2 linked regions of the Cupriavidus metallidurans CH34 genome follow. The protein of the gene in region 2 interacts with the protein of the main gene of each other region in a pairwise test. Links are inferred from orthologs where the notes say so. Each region holds a gene or a part of one and is shown on either strand. Other genes may lie near its edges. The genes, in order: RMET_RS15960 and ndk.

Region 1 (6,767 bases), 1.2 Mb from region 2 along the record:
TTGCCGGAGCCGGACTTGCCGAGCATGGCGACGATCTCGCCTTCACGCAGCGTGAGGTTGACGCCTTCGAGCACGGCGCGATCGGTATGGTCGGCGGTGCGGAATACCTTGCCCACGCCATGCAGTTCGATGACGGATGGGGCCAGTCTGGATGGGTTGTCGTGCAGTGCCATCGTGCGAATGTCAGAGTCGGGTGCGCAACTGCGCGAGATCGTAGAGGCGGTTCCAGAGCAGCCGGTTGAAGCCGACCACGAACAGCGCCATCACGCCGATGCCGAGTGCGATGCGTGGGAAGTCGCCCCGCGCGGTCATTTCGGCGATGTAGCTGCCCAGGCCGGTGGCTACGAGCGTGCGATCGCCCCAGGTCACGTATTCCGAGACGATACTCGCATTCCAGGACCCGCCTGCGGCCGTGACCAATCCGGTCAACAGGCTCGGGAACACGGCGGGAATCAGGAAGCGGCGCCACATCAGCCAGCCCTTGAGCCCGAAGTTGCGCGCGGCCAGCCGCAGTTCGGTGGGAATGCCGGAAGCCCCGGCCACCACATTGAACAGGATGTACCACTGGGTGCCGAAGATCATCAGCGGGCTGAGCCAGATCTCCGGATTGAGCCCGAACCTGACGATTGCCATCACGGCCAGCGGGAACATCAGGTTGGCCGGAAAGGCGGCCATGAACTGCGCGATCGGCTGGGCGATGCGCGCCACGGACGGGTTCAGGCCGATGCGGATGCCGATCGGCACCCAGATCAGCGCCGCCAGCGCGATCAGCACGATCACGCGCGTCATCGTCAGCACGCCAAGCCACAGCACGTGCGCGGCCTCGCCCCAGCCCACCTCGCTGTGCACGAAGTGCACCACGCGATAGAGCGCCGCCAGCGCGATGACGATGATCACCGTATCGCGCAGGCGTTCGAGCCAGGGGCTCCAGCGGGCCGGCGCGGCGGGCAGCACCACCATGTTGCGGTGGCGGGCGCTCCACGCCAGCGTGCGTCCGCCGAGGCTGGCGGTCCACTTGAGCAGCGCATGGACCCATGCGGAACGGCGCAGCAGGTCGAGCAGCCAGGACTGGGGCATGGTGTCCTGCGCCAGCGTTTCGAAGCGGAAGCGGTCGGCCCAGGCCACCAGCGGGCGGAACAGGAACTGGTCGTAGATCAGGATGCCGACCAGCATCGCCACGATGGCCCAGCCGATTGCTGGCAGGTTCTGCTGCTGGATCGCCAGCGCGATGTACGAGCCGATGCCGGGCAGGCGGATGTCATGGCCGGATACTGAAATGGCTTCCGAAGCGACCACGAAAAACCAGCCGCCGGACATCGACATCATCATGTTCCACAGCAGGCCGGGCATGGCGTACGGCACTTCGAGCCGCCAGAAACGCTGCCAGGGCGAAAGCCGGAACATTGCCGCGGCTTCGATGAGATCGCCGGGGATGGTGCGGAACGACTGATACAGGCTGAAGGCCATGTTCCAGGCCTGCGACGTGAAGATCGCGAAGATCGCCGCGCATTCCACGCCGACCAGGCTGCCGGGGAACAGGGCGATGAAGCCGGTGACCGTGATCGACAGGAAACCGAGCACCGGGATCGACTGCAGGATGTCCAGCGCCGGCACCATCACTTTCTCGGCGGTGCGATTGCGCGACGCGATGGCTGCGAAGGCGAACGAGAACAGCAGCGATGCCGCCAGCGCCGCCAGCATCCGGATGCTGGTGCGCATCAGATAGTAGGGCAGGCTGGCGACGTCCAGTTGTACGGACAGCGCATCGCCAGGCTGGTACGGCACGACCATCTGCTTGGCCGCAAAGGCCACGATGACGATGACCGCGAGGATGATCGGCAGCAGTGCGAAGTCGAACCGGTTTGGGGGCGCGGTCAGCAGGGGACCGACGTAGCCGGGTGCGGGTTGGTTATCTTGCGTTGGTGGCATGGGCACGGCCCTTCGTTTCGGAACCGCCGCACCCCCTCCATCGATCCCTCGCCCGCAGGCGGGGAGGGCGGCCAACACCGCGCAATTCCAACGCTGTCGGTTCGCGCCCCTTTCTCGCAGGCGGGAGAGGGGCTGGGGGAGAGGGCAAAGGCATCGTATGCTGATGACCTAACGCCCAAGCGGGCCAGGTAGTGTACCTAGAGACGCTATCAAAATGATTCCGGCGTCGTTGCGTGGCCTTGCCGTACTACTTGTACTGTCTGCGGCCATGCGTCCGGCCAGAATCGCTTCGCTTCATTTTGATAGCGCCCCTCAGTATGGAAGCAAATCATGACAACCACGACGGAAACCTGGCAATTGTTCGCCCACGGCCGTGTGCAGGGTGTGGGGTATCGTGCCGCATGTGCGGACCGGGCGACATCGCTCGGTCTGGGCGGGTGGGTGCGCAACCGTGTCGATGGCAGGGTGGAGGTGCTGGCCAGCGGGCCGCGCGAGCGCCTGGAGGCGCTACGCGTGTGGATGGAAGCGGGGCCGCCCGCAGCGCAGGTGTCGAAGGTGGAAGTGGCTCAGGCGGCGCCGCAGCTGTTCGATCGATTCGACTGGCTGCCCACGGCCTGAGTAATCGCTTGAGCGGCGGCCTGCATGTCGGCCCGCTCGTCGGCCCGGTCGGCCCGATCGGTCAGGTCGCCTGCCAGTCGATACCGTCACGGCCGTGGCGCTCGAGCCAGTCGTTGGCCTGACGGAAATGGCCGCAGCCCAGGAATCCCCGGTGCGCTGACAGCGGCGACGGATGCGGCGCTTCCAGCACGCAATGCGTCTGGCCTTCGAGCAAGGCGCGCTTGGCCTGCGCGTGGCTGCCCCAGAGCAGGAACACCAGGTTCGGCCGCGATGCCGCCAGCGCGTGGATCACGCAGTCGGTCACAGCTTCCCAGCCGCGCTTCGCATGACTGGCGGCCTGTCCCTGCTCGACCGTCAGTACCGTGTTCAGCAGCAGCACGCCCTGACGTGCCCAGCCTTCCAGATTGCCCGACGCACGCGTCGGCGCCACGCCGTATTCCGCGCCGATCTCCTTGAAGATGTTGCGCAGGCTTGGTGGCACCTTGACGCCCTCGGGTACGGAGAAGGCCAGCCCGTGTGCCTGCGGGATCTCCAGTCCATCCACGACGCCGGTGCCGTGGTACGGGTCCTGACCAAGGATCACGACCTTGACCGCGTCTGGCGGCGTCAGGTGCAGGGCATGGAATACCGCGTGTGGAAACACCGGCTTGCCCGCCGCGCGTTCTTCGTCGACGAACGCGCACAGCGACGACCATTCGGCCTTGCCCAGGCATGGCGCGAGCAAGGTTCGCCAAGCGGCGGGCAGGGCATTGGCCTGCTCCTGCAGGCTGACGGTCTGGGGTGCGGCGCTGGAAGTTTCCGGCGTGTCGGGCGCAAACAGGTCGGCTTGCATCAAGATGGGGTGGTGAGACGGTAGCCGCGCGCGGCCTTGCTGAGGTCCGAAGGGGTCAACGGGGCGATGTGGGCGAGGCGCAGGGCGAACGCGCGCAATGCGGCTTCGACATGGCGTTCGTCAGCCCCATCGCGCGGCAGCCATTCCAGTTCGAGTTCCTGGATACGCTCGGTCCGCGACGTGCCGGGGGCGCTGATCGCGCCGGTGTCGAGCGCGGCCTCGATGCGCTCGCCATCCTGTTCGACGATCCAGGTGCGGCGGGCGAAGTCGGTCCGGAATACCGGAGCGAGCCGGTCTGCCAGCGGCGTCAGCACGGCGCGGGCATCGTCGGGGAAGCACGACAAGTCGATGGCCTCGCCCGCGACTGGCGTTTCCCATTCGTGGCGGGCAGCCAGGCCGGCGGCGCTGTGGCCAGCGGTCTTCAGCGTTTGCAGCCACTGCTCGCCCTTCCTGCGCAGGCGCAGTGCCGCGCGGGCCTGCGCCAGATCCCGGGTGGGGGTGTCGAGGTAGACGTTCAGCAACGTCAACTCGCCACGTGGCTGCCCGTTGGCGTCGAGCCAGGCCGCCACCGCGGCAAGCGCGGCGTCGGGCACGGCCAGTTTCAGTTCGATCTCGATGCCCATCTGGGAATCACGAGAACAGGCGGGCCAGTTCCACGCCCGGCTCCGGCGCGCGCATGAACGCTTCGCCGACCAGGAAGGCGTGGACGTCGGCGTCGCGCATCCGCTTGACGTCGTCGGGCCCGAGGATGCCCGATTCGGTTACCACGAGCCGGTCGGCCGGCATGCGCGGCAGCAGGTCCAGCGTGTTGTCCAGCGAGACCTCGAAGGTGCGCAGGTTGCGGTTGTTCACGCCCAGCAGCGGCGTCTTCAGTCGCAGCGCACTATCGAGTTCCTCGCCGCCGTGGACTTCCACGAGCACATCCATGCCGAGTTCGTGCGCGCACGCTTCCAGCTCGGCCATCAGGCCGTGGTCGAGCGCGGAGACGATCAGCAGGATGCAGTCGGCGCCCCAGGTGCGGGCTTCGTAGACCTGGTACATATCGACCATGAAGTCCTTGCGCAGCGCCGGCAGCGGGCAGGCGCCACGCGCGCGCTTCAGGTACTCGGCATGACCCTGGAAGAAATTCACGTCGGTCAGCACGGACAGGCACGCCGCGCCATGGGCGGCGTAGCTTTCGGCGATGGCCTCCGGCACGAAGTTCTCGCGCAGCACGCCCTTCGACGGCGAGGCTTTCTTGACCTCGGCGATCACGCCGGCGTTGCCGGCCGCGATCTTGTCGCGCAGTGCGCGCTCGAAGCCACGCGGGGCCATGCCGGTTTCGTGACGCAGGCTCTCGGCCTCGGCACGCAGGCTCGGCAGGTCGCGCTTCTTGCGCGCGGCTGCCACCTCATCGGCCTTCACGGCCAGGATCTTTTCCAGGATGTCGGACTTGGCTGACATGGGGGCTCACTTGAATTGCTGGGTGGCGCGCACGAACTGGTCGAGCTTCTCGCGAGCGGCGCCACTGGCGATGGCTTCGCGCGCGCGGCGGATACCATCCTCGATCGAACTGGCCACATTGGCCGCGTAGAGCGCGGTGCCGGCGTTCAGCGACACGATTTCGCGCGGGGTGCCGGGCACATCGCTCAGCGCCTCCAGCAGCATTTCCTTCGACTCGACGGCGTCTGCCACCTTCAGCCCGCGGTTCGAGATCATCGACAGGCCGAAGTCTTCAGGATGGATCTCGTACTCGCGCACTTCGCCGTCCTTGAGTTCGCCCACCAGGGTTGCCGCGCCGAGCGACACCTCGTCCATGCCGTCCTTGCCGTAGACCACGATCGCGTGTTGCGCGCCCAGGCGCTGCATCACGCGCACCTGGATGCCGACCAGGTCCGGATGGAACACGCCCATCAGGATGTTCGGCGCATCGGCAGGATTGGTCAGGGGGCCGAGAATGTTGAAGATGGTGCGCACGCCCATTTCCTTGCGGATCGGCGCCACGTTCTTCATGGCCGGATGATGGGTCGGGGCGAACATGAAGCCGATGCCGGTCTGCTCGATGCACTCGCCTACCTGCTCCGGCGTCAGCATGATGTTCACGCCCAGCGCCTCGAGCACGTCGGCACTGCCGGACTTCGACGACACGCCACGGTTGCCATGCTTGGCGATCTTCGCGCCAGCGGCAGCGGCGACGAACATCGACGCGGTGGAAATGTTGAACGTGTGCGAACCGTCGCCGCCGGTGCCGACGATATCCACGAAGTTCTCGCGGTCCTTGACGGTCACGTGATTGGCGAACTCGCGCATCACCTGTGCCGCCGCCGAGATCTCGCCGATCGTCTCTTTCTTGACGCGCAGGCCGGTCAGGATGGCCGCCGCCATCACGGGGGAAATCTGCCCCTGCATGATCTGCCGCATCAGGTGCAGCATTTCGTCATGAAAGATCTCGCGGTGCTCGATGCAGCGCGTCAGTGCTTCCTGCGGCGTGATGGACATGGCGGATTCTTGGGCAGAGTGTGCGGCGAAAGCGGAGAAATCGGTGCGCCTCATCGTGGCGCCTTGATGAAGTTGGCCAGCAGCGCATGGCCGTGTTCGGACAGGATCGATTCCGGATGGAACTGCACACCCTCGACGGCCAGCGTCTTGTGGCGCACACCCATGATCTCGCCGTCCGGCGTCCAGGCGGTGACAGCCAGGCAATCGGGCAGCGTTTCGCGCTCGATAGCCAGCGAATGATAGCGCGTCACGTCGAAGTGTTTGGGCAGCCCGGCGAAGACGCCTTCCTGCGTGGTCTCGATCGTGCTGACCTTGCCGTGCATCACCTGCTTGGCGCGGATCACCTTGCCGCCGAACGCCTCGCCAATGGCCTGATGGCCCAGGCACACGCCCAGCAGCGGAATCTTGCCCGCGAAGTGTTGCAGCACGGGCACCGAGATGCCGGCCTCGTGCGGGCTGCACGGCCCCGGCGACACGCAGATGTGGTCGGGCTTGAGCGCTTCGATTTCCTCGATCGTGATCTCGTCGTTGCGGAAGGTCCGCACATCGGCGCCTAGTTCGCCGAAATACTGCACCAGGTTGTAGGTGAACGAGTCGTAGTTGTCGATCATCAGCAGCATGTTCGTTTCTCCTGTTCCTGGGCTCAGAGGTCGGCGTCCAGACCGTCCTGGACCTGTTCGGCGGCGCGGATCACGGCGCGTGCCTTCGCTTCGGTTTCCCTCCATTCGGCTTCGGGGTCCGAATCCGCCACGATGCCGGCCGCGGCCTGCACATAGAGATTGCCGTCCTTGATCACACCGGTGCGGATGGCAATGGCCAGATCCATCTCGCCGCCGAACGACAGGTAGCCCACGGCGCCGCCGTAGATGCCGCGCTTGCGCGGTTCCAGTTCATCGATGATTTCCATCGC
Region 2 (6,498 bases):
GTCATGCAGCAGCGTATGGCCGTTGTAGTGGAAGTCGCCCACCAGCGGCACATCCACGCCCATACGGTCGAGTTGTTCGCGAATCGCCGGCACGGCCGCGGCGGCTTCCGGCGTATTCACCGTGATACGGACAATCTCCGAACCGGCGCGTGCCAGTTCCTTGATCTGGATTGCGGTGCCGATGGCATCCACCGTATCGGTGTTGGTCATCGACTGCACGCGCACTGGCGCGCCGCCGCCGATCGTCACGATGTTGTCGCCCCACACAACACTGGCCTGGCGCGAAACGCGACGCGGCAGCGGGCCCGGGATCACGGGCTGGAAAGCGTTCTGGTTCATTGCATTACCACCTTTTCTTGCATGGCTGGCCGCGCCACCCGCAGCGCATTACTGCAGGGTCAGGCGGGCCACATTATTCCGGTTGGACGCCTGGAAGTTCACTGCTGCACCATTGTGCGTCAGCGACTCAACGCCCTTCACATTCCCGAGAATGATCTTGTAGGGCCCACCCGCGCCACCACCCGACACGGTATCGCCAGCCTTGGCGGTACCGCCAAGAATGACCTTGCCGGTGCGGTCTCGTACTTCATACCAGCTATCGGCCGAGAAACGGATCTGCACAGCACCCGCACTGTCGCCCTGCGCAGCGGGAACCGTGGCAGGCGGCGTAGCGGCTGGCGTCTTTGCCGCCTCGGCGGGAGCCTCTCCACCCGTGACCATCGGCAAACCCGCCGACATGGTAGCCGGGGCCGGCGTGACGGCCACGGACTGCGCGGCCGATGCCGACGCAGTCTCGGACGGTGCTGGCGAGTCGTTGCCGGTCATCACCGGCGGCAACGCTGCGCTCACCGTGCCATCGTTATTGCTCTGCTCCTGGGCCCGCTCCTCGGCAACAGCCGGTTTGGGCGCCTCGGCCGCGGCCTTGCTGCGGGCCTCGACCCACGCCTTGGCATGATCAAAGCCGAAATATCCGCCAACGCCGATCAAGGCCAGCACGCAAACCAGCCAGACCCAGCGCCCACCGGCACCACCGCCAGTACCCTTCGAACCGAAGCGCTTGCGATCGTCGAAAGCCTGATTGAGTGCGCCCTCATGACGCTGCGTAATCCCGGTAACCGGCGTGGCCTGAGCCTGCGCGTGATAGCGCCCCAGCAACCCGTCGATATTCACCTGGAGCGTCCGCGCGTAAGCACGCATCACACCCTTCGCGAACGTCACATCGGGCAGGCTCGATACATTGCCCGACTCAATGGCGACGAGCTTCGACGCTGCCACCTTCAGTCGTGCACTGACATCTTCCAGAGAAAGCCGCTGCGCCTCGCGAGCGTCTTTCAATTTCGCCCCGATCTCGCGGGCAACAGCCTCGCGGTCGGAGTCTGTCGCGCCACCGCCGACGTGACCCGTCGTCGCGGCCTGGCTGTCGGCGCGCTCTTGTTCACTCATCCCAAGCTCCTCTCTCGTATGCGGTCAACTCGCGCGAGTCGGGGAACCGGCTGCGCAGTTGTGCCGTGAGTGCGTTCTGTGTTTCGGTATCGCCCTGTCGGCGGGCGATGCGCGCACCCAGCCAGAGGGATTGCGCGCTGGCAAAGCGGCTGCTGTTGACGCGGCCAACGTAGTCCTTGGCCTGCGGCATCTCCCCGCGTTGGAAACTGAGCTGCGCGAGGTTCGTCAGCAACGCCGGATCATTGCGGTCGTAGCCATAGGCCGTCTGGAGACTCTTCTGCGCCGAAATCAGGTCGCCATTGCGCATCTCGCAGGCGCCCAAGTTCGTCAGCGGCTTGACGGGGCCATTCATGGACGGCGCCTGCACCGCGCGCTGCAGCATGGCCTTCGCCTCTGCGTAGCGGTTGTTCTGGCACAGGAACCAGCCGTAGTTGTTCAACACGTCCGGGTCGCTGTCACGCATGCTCAGCGCGGTGCGGAAACTGTCTTCGGCCAGGGCGGTCTCGTTCATGCCCATGTAGACCAGCGCCCGAACGTGATAGGCGTCGACCAGCGTCGGATCGATATTGATGGCCTGCTTGACCTCGTCAAGCGCCACCGAATACTGGCGCGCCTCGAGGTACTGCGTGGCCAGGCGCAGCCTGATACTGGCGCGCTTGTCGGCCGGAGTCTGATCGGAAGCGGTCTTGATGTCCTGGGCGGGTGCAGGCGGCAACGAACAGGCGGACAGCATCAGCCCGAACAGGGCAGCAACGATCAGACGGGTCATGCAGGACGGGCCTCCCGGGGGGCGCCGGCGTCAGCCACCGGCACCAGTGGCGTGATCTTGCCGAACTTGCCGCGCTCGGCCAGACGGGTACGATCCATGACTTCGCCAGCAAGCTGGCCACACGCGGCGTCGATGTCGTCGCCACGTGTTTTGCGGATCGTCGTGACAATCCCCGCATCCATCAGTACCTGGGCGAAGCGGCGAATCTGCTCGTTGTTCGAGCGCTTCAGCCCCGATTCCGGGAACGGGTTGAACGGAATCAGGTTGAACTTGCAAGGCACGTCGGCCACAAGCTTCAGCAGTTCACGCGCATGTTCGACGCCATCGTTGACGCCATCGAGCATGCAGTATTCGAAAGTAATGAAGTCGCGCGGAGCGAATTCCAGGTAGCGGCGACAAGCCGCCATCAGCTCCGCCAGCGGGTACTTGCGGTTGAGCGGCACGAGCACGTCGCGCAGCGCATCGTTCGAGGCGTGCAGCGAAACCGCCAGCGCCACGGGCAAGTCCTTCGACAGACGGTCCATCATCGGCACTACGCCGGACGTGGACAACGTCACGCGCCGACGCGACAGGCCGTACGCATTATCATCGAGCATCAGCCGCATGGCCGGCACGACCGCGTCATAGTTGAGCAGCGGCTCGCCCATGCCCATCATCACCACATTGGAGATGACACGCTCGTCCTTGGGGCCGCGACCCAGCTGGGCACGCATCGCGAACTCGGCCATCCAGAGCTGGCCGATAATCTCGCCGGTGGAGAGATTGCGCGAAAAACCTTGCTTGCCGGTCGAACAGAATCGGCAATTGACGGCGCACCCCGCCTGCGACGACACACACAGCGTGCCGCGCGTGTCCTCGGGGATATACACCGTCTCCACCGCGTTGCCGGCCCCCACATCGAGCAGCCATTTGCGCGTGCCATCGGACGACGTATGGTCCGAAATGGCAGCGGGCGAGCGAATCTCGGCACGCGTCGCGAGCTTTTCGCGCAGCGATTTGGCGAGATCCGTCATGGCGTCGAAGTGGCTGGCTCCAAACTGGTGGATCCAGCGCTGCAACTGCCGCGCACGGAATGGCTTCTCGCCGAGCTCGCCGCAATAGGCAGTGAGCGCGTCCGCGTCGAGATCGAGCAGGTTGACGAGATTATTCATGACGGCAGTTCCAACTTGACTACAGGTTCAGTCGTGATGTCAGAGACAATCAGCGGCTGTAAACGTTCATGCCCGGGAAGAAGAAAGCCACTTCCACGGCAGCCGTTTCCGGAGCGTCCGAACCGTGCACGGCGTTAGCGTCGATGCTGTCGGCAAAATCGGCGCGGATCGTGCCCTTTTCAGCCTTCTTCGGGTCGGTGGCACCCATCAGGTCGCGGTTCTTGGCGATAGCGCTTTCGCCTTCCAGAGCCTGGATCATGACCGGGCCCGAAACCATGAAGTCCACCAGGTCCTTGAAGAACGGGCGCGCCTTGTGAACAGCGTAGAACTGCTCGGCTTCACCGCGCGACAGGTGAACCATCTTGGCTGCAACGACTTTCAGGCCAGCGGCCTCGAAACGGGCGTAGATCTGGCCGATAACGTTCTTGGCCACGGCATCCGGCTTGATAATCGACAGGGTGCGTTCGATCGCCATGAAAAACTCCGAAAAATGAAGGGGTTACAAATGGATTAAACGTGCAATTCTAGCACGACCGCATGACGGTTTCGAACATGCCTGCCAATGCATTTCCGGGCGCGCCCAACGCCGCAGACCGTCAAGCAAAAAGATATCTATAGGTAACTTATTGCCCAGGAATCACGGGAACGGAAGCGCGCGGACCCCGTCAAATGTTTGCGTTTTCGGAAAACAACTATTGAACGGGGATATTGTCCATACAAAGCCCCCTTGCAAATCCGCGGGCGCGATGCCACATTGGCGCTGTGCTGGCCGGGTTGCCCCGGCGCCTCACTGATATCTGATGACAGGAGTCACCATGAACAACAAGCTGAATACCTATGGGTTCGGCAATAGTGCTGCGAGCGTCACTGATGTAGCCGTCCGCAACCGGGTCCTTCGTAATACTTACTGGCTGCTGGCCATTTCGATGATTCCAACCGTGATCGGCGCCTGGATCGGCGTGGTCACTGGTTTCACCGCGATGATCGCTGGCAGCCCGATGATGTCGGCCGTGCTGTTCCTCGCGGTCGCCTTCGGCTTCATGTTCGCCATCGAGAAGACCAAGAACAGCGGCATGGGCGTGGTCCTGCTGCTGGCCTTCACCTTCTTCATGGGTCTGATGCTGGCACGCATCCTCAGCTTCACGCTGTCGTTCTCGAACGGCCCCGCGCTGATCATGTACGCCTTTGGCGGTACCGCAGCGGTTTTCGGCGTGATGGCCACCATTGCCAGCGTGAGCAAGCGTGATTTCTCCGGCTTGGCCAAGTTCCTGTTCGTCGGCGTGATCCTGCTGATCCTGGCCAGCCTGGCCAACATCTGGCTGCAACTGCCGGCGCTGATGATCACGCTGTCGGTGATCGCCATCGGCATCTTCTCGGCGTTCATCCTGGTGGACGTGCAGCGCGTGGTGAATGGCGGCGAAACCAACTACGTGACCGCCACGCTCGCGATCTACCTGGACGTGTACAACGTGTTCGTGAACCTGCTGGCCCTGCTCGGCATCGCAGGCGGCAGCCGCGACTGACCTGCATCTGCCAACGAAAAAAAGCCGCCCTCGGGCGGTTTTTTTCATGGGTGCGCCATGTGGATTCAGTCGCGCTCGAACACCGCGATCGACTCCACGTGCGACGTATGCGGGAACATATTGACCACGCCCGCGCCGGCCAGGCGGTAGCCGGCCTCGTGCACCAGCAAGCCCGCGTCACGCGCCAGCGTCGCCGGACTGCACGACACATAGACGATACGCTTCGGCAGCACGTCGCTACCGGCCTGACTCAGTTCAGCAAGCGCCTTGCAGACAGCCAGCGCACCCTCGCGCGGCGGGTCTACCAGCCAGCGGTCGAAGCGGCCCAGCGCTGCGATGTCCTCGGCGGTCACCTCGAACAGATTGCGGCAGGCGAAGGACGTCTTGGCTGCCAGCCCGTTGTACTCGGCATTGGCCAGCGCACGCGTGGTCAGCACCTCGCTTCCCTCGATCCCCATGACAGATGCACCCTGCGTCGCCAGCGGCAGCGTGAAATTGCCGATGCCGCAGAACAGGTCGAGCAGGCGGTCAGTCGGCTTCGCATCCAGCAGACGTAGCGCGCGACCAATCAGCACGCGATTGATCTGGTGATTGACCTGCGTGAAGTCGGTCGGCTTGAACGGCATCCGGATGCCGAACTCGGGCAGTGTATAGGCCAGCTCCTGCTCGGCCGGATAAAACGGATAGACCGTGTCCGGCCCCTTCGGCTGGAGCCAGAACTGCACCTGATGCTGATCGGCGAAGGCCCGCAGCAAGTCCTTGTCGGCGTCGTTGAGCGGCTCCAGGACGCGCAACACAAGTGCGGTCACCTCCGCACCAACGGCCAGTTCGATCTGCGGCATCCGATCATGGATCGACAGGCCGCCCACCAATTCGCGCAGCGGCACCAGCATTGCCGACACATGCGGCGGCAGGATCTCGCAGTGCGTCATGTCCGCCACATAGCTGCTCTTGCGCTCGTGGAAGCCCACCAGTACTCCACCCTTCTTGACAACGTGCCGCACCGTCAGACGGGCGCGGTAGCGATAGCCCCAATCCGGGCCCGCGATCGGGCGGAACACGACGTCGGGCTTCACCTTCGACAGGTGCCAGAGATTGTCTTCGAGCACACGCTGCTTGATTGCCAGTTGCGCGCGCGAGTCCAGGTGCTGCATCGAGCAGCCGCCGCACACGCCAAAATGCTGGCAACCCGGCTTCACCCGCATGACGGAGGCCTGCTTCACCTCGACGAGATGGGCCTGTTCGTAGCTAGGCTTGCGGCGATAGCTGCGATACGCAACCGTCTCGCCGGGCAGCGCGCCCTCGACGAAAATCACCTTGCCTGGCGTGCCGTCCTCGTTCTCCAGACGGCCGACGCCACGCGCCTCCATGTCGAGGCTGTCGATCTTGACGACGGGATCATTGGAAGCGGCGGAAGCGGCAGATGCCGCTTCCGGGTGGCTTGTCGGATTGGGCTGGGAAGACACGGCTTGAGACACCAGTGGGACCTGTCGTATTGTTTTGCAGAAGCGCGATTGTAGTCCAGTCGCGGCGCCCGACATCGAAGGGGGCAGGCTATGGAACTGATTTCGTGGAATATCCAGTGGGGCCGCGGGGCCGACGGCAAGGTCGA

Evidence for each region.
Region 1: the proteins of ndk (region 2) and RMET_RS15960 interact in binary tests that used the Escherichia coli proteins (3 or more experiments, as listed by UniProt). The link is inferred for Cupriavidus metallidurans CH34 from one-to-one orthologs.

Annotation. Positions count from the first base shown.
Region 1 is NC_007973.1:3,451,832-3,458,598, reverse strand. The notes cover bases 1,495-4,474. They hold RMET_RS15960 (uracil-DNA glycosylase), read right to left. Parts: upstream 3,380-4,474; coding sequence 2,609-3,379; downstream 1,495-2,608. Other genes in these bases: trpC (indole-3-glycerol phosphate synthase TrpC), read right to left, coding at 4,010-4,474; RMET_RS15955 (CYTH domain-containing protein), read right to left, coding at 3,379-4,002; RMET_RS15965 (acylphosphatase), read left to right, coding at 2,260-2,547; RMET_RS15970 (ABC transporter permease), read right to left, coding at 1,495-1,929. In the rest of the region: RMET_RS15975 (ABC transporter ATP-binding protein), read right to left, coding at 1-173; more of RMET_RS15970, read right to left, coding at 184-1,494; more of trpC, read right to left, coding at 4,475-4,822; trpD (anthranilate phosphoribosyltransferase), read right to left, coding at 4,829-5,857; RMET_RS15940 (aminodeoxychorismate/anthranilate synthase component II), read right to left, coding at 5,908-6,477; trpE (anthranilate synthase component I), read right to left, coding at 6,501-6,767. UniProt on the Escherichia coli protein: Excises uracil residues from the DNA which can arise as a result of misincorporation of dUMP residues by DNA polymerase or due to deamination of cytosine.
Region 2 is NC_007973.1:2,288,624-2,295,121, forward strand. What follows is about bases 2,126-4,836. They hold ndk (nucleoside-diphosphate kinase), read right to left. Parts: upstream 3,839-4,836; coding sequence 3,413-3,838; downstream 2,126-3,412. Other genes in these bases: pilW (type IV pilus biogenesis/stability protein PilW), read right to left, coding at 2,126-2,212; rlmN (23S rRNA (adenine(2503)-C(2))-methyltransferase RlmN), read right to left, coding at 2,209-3,363; RMET_RS10570 (Bax inhibitor-1/YccA family protein), read left to right, coding at 4,179-4,836. Also shown: ispG (flavodoxin-dependent (E)-4-hydroxy-3-methylbut-2-enyl-diphosphate synthase), read right to left, coding at 1-339; RMET_RS10550 (RodZ domain-containing protein), read right to left, coding at 388-1,443; more of pilW, read right to left, coding at 1,436-2,125; more of RMET_RS10570, read left to right, coding at 4,837-4,886; 23S rRNA (uracil(1939)-C(5))-methyltransferase RlmD, read right to left, coding at 4,952-6,427; RMET_RS10580 (endonuclease/exonuclease/phosphatase family protein), read left to right, coding at 6,443-6,498. UniProt on the Escherichia coli protein: Major role in the synthesis of nucleoside triphosphates other than ATP. The ATP gamma phosphate is transferred to the NDP beta phosphate via a ping-pong mechanism, using a phosphorylated active-site intermediate.